2 regions of the Stenotrophomonas sp. YJH_SMC_6 genome follow, and region 2 is predicted to be linked to the other one. Evidence: riboswitches for the same ligand, from Rfam matches in the RefSeq annotation. Region 2 holds a riboswitch; the other holds the start of a gene.

Region 1 (5,505 bases), on a different contig from region 2:
CGGCGCCGTCCTCGTTGGCGCCTTCATAGGCAACCTGGGAGCCATCCGGCGAAAGCGTGGGATAGGTTTCAAAACCACTGGTGGCGGTGATCAGGCGATAGGGACGCTGCGGGCTGCCGATCACCCGCACGCCGTTCTCGACCGCTGCATCCACCGGTGAGCTCGGCTCCGGCCCGCGCCGGAGCAGCAATGTGGCCATGACCAGCAGCGCGGCCAGCATCATCACACCCAGCACCCACAACAGCTGGCGGCGCAGCTGGCGCCAGCCACGCCGGCGTGAAGGCGCTGCCGGCACGGCTGCGAGCGGATGCCCGCTGCCACCGGCCACCGCCGGCATGACCTCTGCGACCACATCGGCGTCCAGCACCGGCTCAAGATCCTCCAGCGCCTGCACCGGTACCAGCAGCCGATAACCGCTCTTGGCGATGGTCTCGATGTAGGCCTGGCCATTGTCGTCGTCGTTGGCGAACGCCTTGCGCAGCTGGGTGACGGCCTGGGTCAGCACGTCATTGGTCGGCAACGTATCGGGCCAGACCTCGGCAAACAGCTCTTCACGGGTGACCACGCGCCCAGGCTGACGCATCAGCACGCGCAGCACGCCCAGCGCTTTCGGCGTCAGCCGCCGCGGACGGCGCGCGCCTTCAACCTCGACCTCACGTGAGGACAAGGTAATGACGCAGTCGCCGACCCGCACGCGGTCGGCCTCAATGGGCGTGAGTTCGCTGCTGTTCATTTTCCGCTATACAGTAGGGACGGGACCTGGGCAGGGCTCACCAGCAATACCGTCCCCACCGTCCCTGGACAGGGTCATCGAAAAGCCAGATTCCGCACAAAGCATCGGCGCATACCGCAAAAACAATAACGCCCCCGGATATTAGCCTAAGCCGGTTACCCCGCCTATGACGGGGTCGACACTCAGGCTCTCTCTCGCCGACGCATTCACATAATCTGCATCACTATTCGCGCCCTTTTGGGCGCGAAATTTTTATCTGGCGTTCATTTTCACATGCGCCGAAGCATGGTCAATCCGACCAGACGCGACACCACCAGGCCGATATACATGACGCCTGCGAACTGTTCGAGCATCACCAGAGCCCGTGCCTGCGGGTGCAGCGGCACGACGTCGCTCAATCCAACACCGGACAACAAGCTGAAGCTCAGATAAAGCAGCTCCATCCAGCTGCGCTCGGGGCCAGCGGTCGTACCCTGGAAACTGCCTGGATACCACTGCTGGCACACCGCGAACGCAAAGGCGAACGCCCAGGCCAGCAGCGTGAAGGTTGCCCCGGCCGCGAACAGCTCGTCGCGGGTCACTCTATGGTCCTGCAGCATGTAGGCGATCAACGCCCCCGCCGTATAGAAGTACAGCAGGCTTTCCAGCAGCTGCGCCGTGGTCAGCAGCGCGCTGCGGTCCAGCAGAGCGCCAGCCAGCGAGAACACCACCGAAGGAATGGCCAGCAGCAATGCCAGCCAGGTTCCCAACGGACTGCGCTGGACCACCCACAGCGCAAGGCCGAGCACCGCCATGCCGAACATGCCCAGCGCCGCCCGGCCAGCGGCGGTGTCATCGAGGGCGGGATACAGCAGCACCGCGATCAACTGGGCGGCCAGGAGCCAGGCCGAAGGATGGCGGCGGGCGATGGCCAGCCAGCGGGTGGTCGTGGCAACGGGCATGGCGTCCTTTCCCCTGGGCGATGCGCGGAGGATAGCCGGGCGCGGCGTGATGAACGGTAGTGCCGGCCATTGGCCAGCACTCTCCCCGGTCCCGTGCACGACGGAATGCCGGCCGGCGGCCGGCACTACCCGTTACCCGTCACCCCTGGTGGTAGACCTCGGCACCGGCAGCACGGAACTCCTGCGACTTCTCCTTCATGCCGGCCTCTGCGTAGTCGCGCACGTCCTGGGTGATCTTCATCGAACAGAAGTGCGGGCCGCACATCGAGCAGAAGTGGGCCAGCTTGTGCGCGTCCTTCGGCAGCGTCTCGTCGTGGAATTCCTTGGCCTTCTCCGGATCCAGCCCGAGATGGAACTGGTCCTCCCAGCGGAACTCGAAGCGCGCCTTGCTCAGCGCGTTGTCGCGCACCTGCGCGCCCGGGTGCCCCTTGGCCAGGTCGGCCGCGTGCGCGGCAATGCGGTAAGCCATGATGCCGTCGCGCACGTCCTGGCGGTTGGGCAGGCCGAGGTGCTCCTTCGGCGTCACGTAGCAGAGCATGGCCGTACCGAACCAGCCGATCATCGCCGCACCGATCGCACTGGTGATGTGGTCGTAGCCCGGCGCGATATCGGTCGTCAGCGGGCCCAGCGTGTAGAACGGCGCTTCGCCGCACTCACGCAGCTGCTTGTCCATGTTCTCCTTGATCAGCTGCATCGGCACGTGGCCGGGGCCTTCGATCATGGTCTGCACGTCGTGCTTCCAGGCAATCTTCGTCAGCTCACCCAGCGTCTCCAGTTCACCGAACTGCGCTGCATCGTTGGCATCGGCGATGCAACCCGGGCGCAGGCCATCGCCCAGCGAGAAGGTCACGTCGTAGGCCTTCATGATTTCGCAGATCTCTTCGAAATGCGTGTAGAGGAAATTCTCCTTGTGGTGCGCCAGGCACCACTTGGCCATGATCGAACCGCCGCGGCTGACGATGCCGGTGACCCGCTTGGCGGTGAGCGGCACGTAGCGCAGCAGTACGCCGGCGTGGATGGTGAAGTAGTCCACGCCCTGCTCAGCCTGCTCGATCAGGGTGTCGCGGAAGATTTCCCAGGTGAGCGCCTCGGCACGGCCATCGACCTTTTCCAGCGCCTGGTAGATCGGCACGGTGCCGATCGCCACCGGCGAGTTGCGGATGATCCATTCACGGGTCTCATGGATGTGCTTGCCGGTGGACAGATCCATCACCGTGTCGCCGCCCCAGCGGATCGCCCACACCAGCTTCTCCACCTCTTCGGCAATGCCGGAAGACACGGCGCTGTTGCCGATGTTGGCGTTGATCTTGGTGAGGAAGTTGCGGCCGATGATCATCGGCTCGCTTTCCGGATGGTTGATGTTGTTGGGCAGCACCGCACGACCACGGGCGATCTCGTCGCGCACGAACTCAGGCGTGATGATCTTCTGGATCGACGCACCGAACGCTTCGCCCGGGTGCTGCTGCAACAGGCCGGCATCGCGGATCGCGTCCAGCCGCTGGTTCTCGCGGATGGCGACGAATTCCATTTCCGGCGTGATGATGCCGCGGCGCGCGTAATGCATCTGGGTGACGTTGGCACCGGCACGTGCACGGCGTGGCAGGCTGCGCGCGGGGAAACGCACCGCGTCAAGCTTCGGGTCATGCTCGCGATCGCGGCCGAACGAAGAACTCAGTCCTTCAAGCTGCTCGGTATCACCGCGCTCTTCCACCCAGCCGCGACGCAGTGCCGGCAAACCGGCGGACAGATCGATGCGCACCTCCGGGTCGGTGTACGGGCCCGACGTGTCGTAAACGGTCACCGGCGCATTCTCTTCGCCACCGAACAGCGTCGGCGTACGGGTCAGCGCGATCTCGCGCATCGGCACCTGCAGATCCGGGCGTGAACCGGGCACGTGGATCTTGCGCGAGCCGGGAATGGGCCGGGTCACGGATGCGGAGAGTTGCTGGGCCTGTTGCTGCAGGGCGGAGAGCTGTGCGTTCATCGGGCATCGTCCAGGAAGGTCAGGGACGAAGCGGCGGCGCACGGCACCCGCGCACGGACGGTCCTTGGGCGGAGTCCGGGCACAGCTGCATTGCAAAGCTTCCCTACGCCGGTATGAGCCGGATCAGGTTCCAAGGGACTGTCTCAACCGTGGCCACATGGCCCGGTACCCCCGCTTCTTGGTGCGCATTAGAGCATAGACCGCCCGCCTCCGGGATCAGATCGCCATTCGTTAACGGAACCATGACGTCGCGTTCAGTAACGTGCACGCCATCGCGTTGCTGAGATCGATGCGTTCCCCGCCGCCTTCGCGGCCCCTGCCCGGTCCGTGCTGCATGCCGCCGGCCCTTCGCCGCAAGCTCTGCTCGCTCCCCTCAATCCCCCTTGATCGGAGAAGCTCCTTCATGGTGTTTCGCGTTTCCATCGCACTGGTTCTGCTACTGGTGCTGCTCGCCGGTATCGCCCCCGGCCCCTTCAACACCGTGGTCCAGTCGATGCTGGCGGAAGTCATCCGCAGTGTCGGCTGGCTGTACCTGCTGGTGGTGTTCCTGGCGCTGGTGTTCCTGATGTACCTGGCGTTCGGCCGCTTCGGCAATCTGCGCATCGGCGGCGAGGACGCCGAACCCGAGTTCTCGCGTGCCAGCTGGATGTCGATGCTGTTCGCCGCCGGCATGGGCATCGGCCTGGTGTTCTGGGGTGCGGCCGAGCCCATCTCGCATTTCAGCAAGCCGCCGGAAGGCCTGGCGCCGCAAAGCCTGGATGCGGCGCGCGCATCGATGCGCTATGCGTTCTTCCACTGGGGCCTGCACCCGTGGGCGATCTACGCACTGATCGGTCTGGCGATGGCCTGGTTCCAGTTCAACCGCAATGGACGCGGCCTGGTCAGCGACATGCTGCAGCCGATCATCGGCCGCCACCATCGCGGCTGGATCGGTCGGGTGGTCAACATCGCCGCCGTAGTTGCCACCGCGATCGGTGTCGCCACCACGCTCGGCTTCGGCACCATCCAGATTGCTGCCGGTATCGAACGCGTCTTCAGCGTGCAGGCTACCGTCGCCGTGCAGATGACCATCATTGCCGTCGCCTTCGTTTTGTACATGGCCTCCACCGCCAGTGGCGTGGAGCGAGGTGTGAAGTGGCTGTCCAACTTCAACCTGGCGTTGGCTGCCCTGCTGGCAGCCATCCTGCTGGTGCTGGGGCCGACCGGCTTCATCTTCGATACGTTCACCACCACGCTGGGCTCCTACCTCAACCAGCTGGTGACGATGAGCCTGCGCATGTCACCGTTCTCCGGCAGCACCTGGGTGGCGGACTGGACGATCTTCTACTGGGCCTGGTGGATCTCGTGGGCGCCGTTCGTGGGATCGTTCATCGCGCGCATCTCGCGCGGCCGCAGCGTGCGCGAGTTCGTGATCGGCGTCGTGCTCGCACCGACGCTGCTGGGCTTCTTCTGGTTCGCGGTGTTCGGCGGCACTGCGTTGTGGGCACAGATCTTCGGCCACGCCGATCTGGTGCAGGCGCTTGGCAATGGCTACGAGACGGTGTTGTTCACACTGTTCGACAGCATGCCGCTACCGTTGTTGCTGTCGTGCATCGCGCTGGTGCTGCTGATGATCTTCTTCGTGACCTCGGCCGATTCGGCGGTCCTGGTGCTGGCCAGCATGTCCACCGACGAGGCTGGCGACCCACCGTTGAAGCGCAAGCTGGCCTGGGGCATTGCGGTGGCACTGATTGCAGCGGCGTTGCTGCTGGCCGGAGGCCTGGACGCGCTGCAGGGCATGATCACGATCGCGGCATTGCCATTCGCGCTGCTGATGGTGCTGGTGATGGTGTCGCTGTACCGGGTGC
Region 2 (5,505 bases):
ACATGTTCTTGACTCACGGATGAGTCCGGTTGGCGATTCGCGGCATGCGCCGCTCCATCAACCCCGAGGAAAACGTCATGGCACAGCATGACTACAGCAGAAAGGAAGTCCTGGACATCGTCGAGCAGGTCGCCCGGCAGAAAGGCCTTCCGGTCGATGACTTCATGCGCTTCGCGCACATCGAGACCGGCGGCACCTTCAACGAGCGCGCCCACAATACCTCGTCCGGCGCCAAGGGCCTGTTCCAGTTCGTGCCCGGCTCCGCGCGCCAGTACCACCTGACCGGCCACGAGTTCGACCCGACCCGCAACACCGAAGCGGCCGCAAAGATGTACCAGGACAACCTGGACTCGATGGCACGCCGCAACGAGCGCACCGGCCACCCGTACCTGTCCGGAGGCCGTACGCCGACCGGCCTGGACCTGTACCTGGCCCACCAGCAGGGCAGCGCCGGCTATGGCTCGGTGCAGACCGCGATTGCCACCGGCACCTTCGGCGTGGTCCGCAACGGCCACGGCGAAGAGATCAACATGCGCCGCAACGTGCTGAACCAGATCGGTTCCGACGCGAAGGCGCTGACCGGCCACACCCTGGCCGAGATGCGCGGCATGAACGATGGCGACCTGGCGCGGACGTTCTCCAGCTACTACATCCACAAGTACGCGGCGATCAGCATTCCGGAAAAGAACATCGAACCGCAGGCGGTGGCGCCGGGCCAAAGCCAGGCCCCGGCCGCGCCTGCACAGGCCAGCGCAGCCGTGGCGGCGGGTGCAGCCACGCTGGCGGCAACCGCAACGGCGGCTGCCACACCGAAACCGGGCATCGAACTGCAGGCCGCCTACGAGGCCGGCGTGAAGTACGACCACGTGAAGTACGCGATCAACATTCCGGGTCACGCGCTGTACGTACCGGGCAAGACCGGCAAGAACGTGGAGCAGGGTTACATCGACTGTTCCGGCTGGGTCGGCACGCTGCAGAACCGCACCATGGACGAGATCAACCAGAAGGCCGGGCATGCGGTCTTCAGCAAGGCCGATCGTATCGACCTGGGCAACCTGGGTTCCGGCGGCATCGTGCGCAAGGCATTCGACCAGTCCGGCGTGCTGCTTGACCGCGACGCGATCCTCAAGCCCGGTGCGCTGAAGGAAGGCATGATCATCGGCCTGGATACGGCCAGGACCCGCCACGAGCACTGGAACGGCATCGACCACATCGTGATGGTGGTGCGCGACCCCACCACCGACAAGCTGCTGATCAGCCAGTCCACCGGCAGCAAAGGCGTGCACACCATGCCCGTCGAGGACTACCTCAAGCAGGTGAAGGACCACCCGAACTGGAAGCTGTACGCCTCCGATCCGCTGTCCAAGGCGCGCGACCTGCTGGAAAGCCGCACCCAGTCGCATGAGCAGACCCAGGGTAAGCCTGCCGCCGAGCACAAGGCCGCTGCCACCCCGCACGCCGAACTGTACAAGCAGGGCGCACACAGCGAGGGCGTGCGCACGGTGCAGGAGCAGCTGGGCCACCTGGGCTACGTCGGGGCCGATGGTAAGCCGCTGGTCGAGGATGGCCGCTTCGGCCGCAACACCGACGCGGCGGTGCGCCAGCTGCAGAAGGACAACGGCCTGGTGGCCGACGGCATTGTCGGGGCGAAGACGCTGGAGGCCATCAAGGAAGCCCGCGAGCGCCCGCTGCTGAACGACGAACGGCACCCGCGCAATCCGCTCTTCATCCAGGCCAGCAAGGGTCTGGAACTGTTGCCGGCCGGCACCTTCAAGGATCGCCACGCGCTGGAAAGCGCCGCCGCGGCCCTGACCAAGGAGGCGCACGCCGCCGGCCTGCAGCGCATCGACACGGTGGTGCCCAGCCCGAACGGTGAACGCCTGTTTGCCGTGCAGGGCACGATCGGTGACCCGGCGGCCAGCCGCGTGGCGGTGGAGGCCCGAGCCGCCAGCGAGCAGAGCATCGCGCTCAGCAGCGGTGCCGTGCAGGGCGCGCCGAACGTGCTGCACCAGCAGCAGGACGCGCAGCAGGAACAGGCCCGCCAGACGCAGAAGGCGATGGGCGTCTGAGCCCGCAACGCCTTGGCAGAGAAGGGAGGGCCACGTCCGCGTGGCCTTTTCCCTTTCTGCCAGCTGAGCGGCCGAGGCCGCTTTCAGCCTTGCTTCATGCCGCCTGCCGCTAGATGAATGCGCAAGCCGCACGGTGGACCAGGCAATGTTCCGGCAATGTTGGAACGTCAGCGTGGTCTCCACGGCAGCCGGGGCGCCCGCGCCCTCCCTGCCCAGCGTGGCATGCACCTCACAGGAGAACGAACATGCTCAGTACTTCCACACTCAGCTTCCGTGGTCTGGCGATGGCCCTGGCACTGGTGGCCGGTGTCGCCGTGGTCAGCGATGCCAGCGCGATGTCGAGGAAGGACAAGCGTACCCTGGTCGGTGCCGTGGTCGGTGGCGTGGCCGGCAACCTGCTCTCCAACGGCGATCCTGCGGCCACCGTCGGTGGTGCCGTGGCCGGCGGCGCGATCGGCAACCTGACCACCTCCGACCGCCGCGACCGCCGTTACTACGACAATCGCCGTTACGACGACCGCTACGATCGCCGTTACGACCGTGGCTACTACCGCAGCGGCTACTACGACCGCGGTGATGACCGTCGCTGGCAGCGCGAGCGCTACTACGACAACCGCTACTACCACGACCGCGGTCGCCATCGCGGCTGGTAAGCAGCGCGGCATCTCCCATGCCGATGCACGGACGGGCGGGTCGATGACCCGCCCGTTTGCGTTGGCCGCGTGCATGGCGTTGAATGCGCAGCCTTGGATGTGACTTTCCCCACTGGGGCTTCGGCATGACGTCTTCCTCCCACCGCGTGCAGGGCCTCAACAACGACGAGGTCGCTGCCGACTGGCCACCGATCAGCGCGGCGGACATCGCGTGGCTGCGCCAGCACTACCCGCAGCTGGACGAGCGCAGCCAACCGCACTGGCACAGCCCGCGGCCGCTGTCGGCTGCCGCCATCGTCAACGGCGCGAACGGAGCGGTGTTCGTCAAGCGCCATCACCACAGCGTGCGCAGTGCGGCCTGCCTGGAAGAAGAGCACCACTTCATCGCCCATCTCGCCGCAGCGGGCGTACCGGTGGTGCAGGTGCTGCCAGCGGCCGATGGCCACACGGCGGCCGAACATGGCGAATGGACGTTCGAGCTGCATGCGATCGGCGTCGGCGAGGACCTGTACCGCGACGCCGTGTCGTGGTCGCTGCTGACCGATGTCGCGCAGGCCCGCGAAGGCGGGCGCACACTCGCGCAGCTGCACCGGGCCGCCGCCAGCTACCACGCGCCCCAGCGCAGCACCCATGTGCTGGTCGCGCGCGACGATCTGATCCGTGCCGACGATCCGATCGCGGCCATCAAGGCAGGGCTGCACGAGCGTCCCGGGCTGGCCCGCTACCTCGCGCGCATTCCATGGGAAGCGCAGCTGCAGCGCGACGTGCTGCCGTGGCATGCCGGCCTGGCCGAGCGCCTGCGCGATGAGCCACGGTTGTGGGCGCACAACGACTGGCACGTTTCCAACCTGCTGTGGCGCGATGGGCAGATCAGTACCGTGCTGGATTTCGGCCTGGCCTCGCCCACCAGTGCGCTGTTCGACCTCGCCACGGCGATCGAGCGCAACGCGGTGGCGTGGCTGGAACTGGAGCGCGGCATGGAGGCGGTGCGCATCGATATCGCGCTGGCCCTGCTCGACGGCTACCGCCAGGTGCTGCCGCTGTCGGCGGCACGCGTGCACCTGCTGGCCGACCTGCTGCCGATGGTTCATTTCGACTTCGCACTGTCCGAAGTGGAGTACTTCGAAGGCGTCACCGGCTCGACCGCCAATGCCGACGTCGCGTGGCAGCCCTTCATGCTGGGGCATCCGGCGTGGTTCCACAGCGCGCCGGGACAGGCACTGCTGCAGGCGCTGCACGCGGCGGCGTGACCCGGTTGGCGCACCATTGGGGTCAGATCCCTTTCCTGCGGAAAGGGATCTGACCCCGCAGCCTGGACCCCGCAGCCTGAAGGACGCCGGCTCGCAAATCCGTACCATTTGTAGTGAAATGGTCACCTGAAGCGGGGGTGCCTGGATCTGCCAGGCTGAGAGAGTCCCTTGGAACCTGATCCGGTTTGCACCGGCGTAGGGAGCTTTGAGCCGCAGCCACACCCCCATCACGGGCCCTGTGCACCTGCGCGCCGTCGCTTCGTCTCCCTTGTTGTCCGAAGACGAACCGAATGAACCGCTGCCTGCGCCCCACCCTGCTCTCCCTCGCCCTCTGCGCTGCGCTGCCACTGCACGCCAGCGAGGCCGATGCGTCCCCTGATGCGGCTGCCACCGGCGCCGAGCGCTCGCCGACCGAACTGGCGGCGGTACGCGTGCAGGCCGGCAAACCGAAGGCCGATACCTCACGCGTGAACGCCTTCGGTGGGGGCAGCTGGAAGGACACGCCGGCCTCGGTGAACGTGCTTGAGCGCGATTACCTCGACCGTCGCCAGGTGCGTTCGCTGTCAGAGCTGGCCAGCAACGATGCCTCGCTGGGTGATGCCTATGCGCCAGTGGGCTACTACCAGAACATCGCCATCCGTGGCTTCGCCCTGGACGCCGCCACCGGCTACCGCTTCAACGGCCTGTCCATCGCCGGCGAACAGCGCCTGGCGCTGGAGAACGTGCAGTCGGTGGAGATCCTCAAGGGTGAAGCCGGCCTGGCCGCAGGCGTGATGGCGCCGGGCGGCATCATCAACTACATCGGCAAGCGCCCGGCCGAAGTGCGCACCGCCACGCTCAGTACCGATTCGGAAGGCTCGCGCTACGTCGCCGTCGATGTCGGCCACTGGATCACCCCGCGTTTCGGCCTGCGCCTGAATGCCGCATGGGATTCCAGCACCTCCTATGTCGAGCACGCCGACGGTCGCCGCAACTTCTACTCGCTGGCCGCCGACTGGCTGATTGGCGAGCGCGGCAAGCTGGAAGTGGATGCCAATTACCAGACCAGCTCGCAGCGTTCGGTGTCCGGCTACCAACTGCTGGGCGCACGCGACCTGCCGCGTGGCGTCGACCGCGAACACCTGCTGGGTTACCAGCCGTGGCAGCGCCCGGTGGATATCGCCAGCACCAACATCACCGTTCTGCATACCTACGACTTCAACGAGGCCTGGCAGTCGCGCGTCTCGGTCGGCCACAGCCGTTCGGTGATCGATGACAACGTCGCTTTCGCCTACGGCTGCTACTACGCCGTGCAGTGCGCCGATGGCAGCGTGCCGGGCAACTACTTCGCGCCCAACGGCGACTACGACGTCTACGACTACCGCAGCCCGGACGACACCCGCCGCAACCAGCAGGCCCGTGCCGAGCTGCGTGGCCGCTTCGAGACCGGCAGCGTCGGCCATGAGCTGACCGTCGGTGCCGACTACTTCCGCCGCACCGTGGACAAGCGCCCGAGCGTCAACGAGTACGTCGGCACCAGCAACATCCACGAAG

Evidence for each region. A riboswitch is a leader RNA that binds a small molecule or an ion and turns the genes downstream of it on or off. The one in region 2 is predicted to bind thiamine pyrophosphate.
Region 1: it holds a riboswitch for thiamine pyrophosphate, as region 2 does, so the genes downstream of both, thiC (phosphomethylpyrimidine synthase ThiC) here and AC5P9N_RS10290 (TonB-dependent receptor) in region 2, are expected to answer to the same signal.

What each region holds. Positions count from the first base shown of each region.
Region 1 is NZ_JCAFUM010000009.1:177,989-183,493, forward strand. It holds gene AC5P9N_RS12255 (winged helix-turn-helix domain-containing protein) at 1-733, opposite strand, end outside; gene AC5P9N_RS12260 (ion channel) at 1,003-1,674, opposite strand; gene thiC (phosphomethylpyrimidine synthase ThiC) at 1,814-3,658, opposite strand; TPP riboswitch at 3,741-3,841, opposite strand; gene AC5P9N_RS12270 (BCCT family transporter) at 4,062-5,505, shown strand, end outside.
Region 2 is NZ_JCAFUM010000007.1:224,790-230,294, reverse strand. It holds gene AC5P9N_RS10305 (peptidoglycan-binding protein) at 78-2,069, shown strand; gene AC5P9N_RS10300 (glycine zipper 2TM domain-containing protein) at 2,315-2,722, shown strand; gene AC5P9N_RS10295 (phosphotransferase enzyme family protein) at 2,848-3,972, shown strand; TPP riboswitch at 4,096-4,191, shown strand; gene AC5P9N_RS10290 (TonB-dependent receptor) at 4,263-5,505, shown strand, end outside.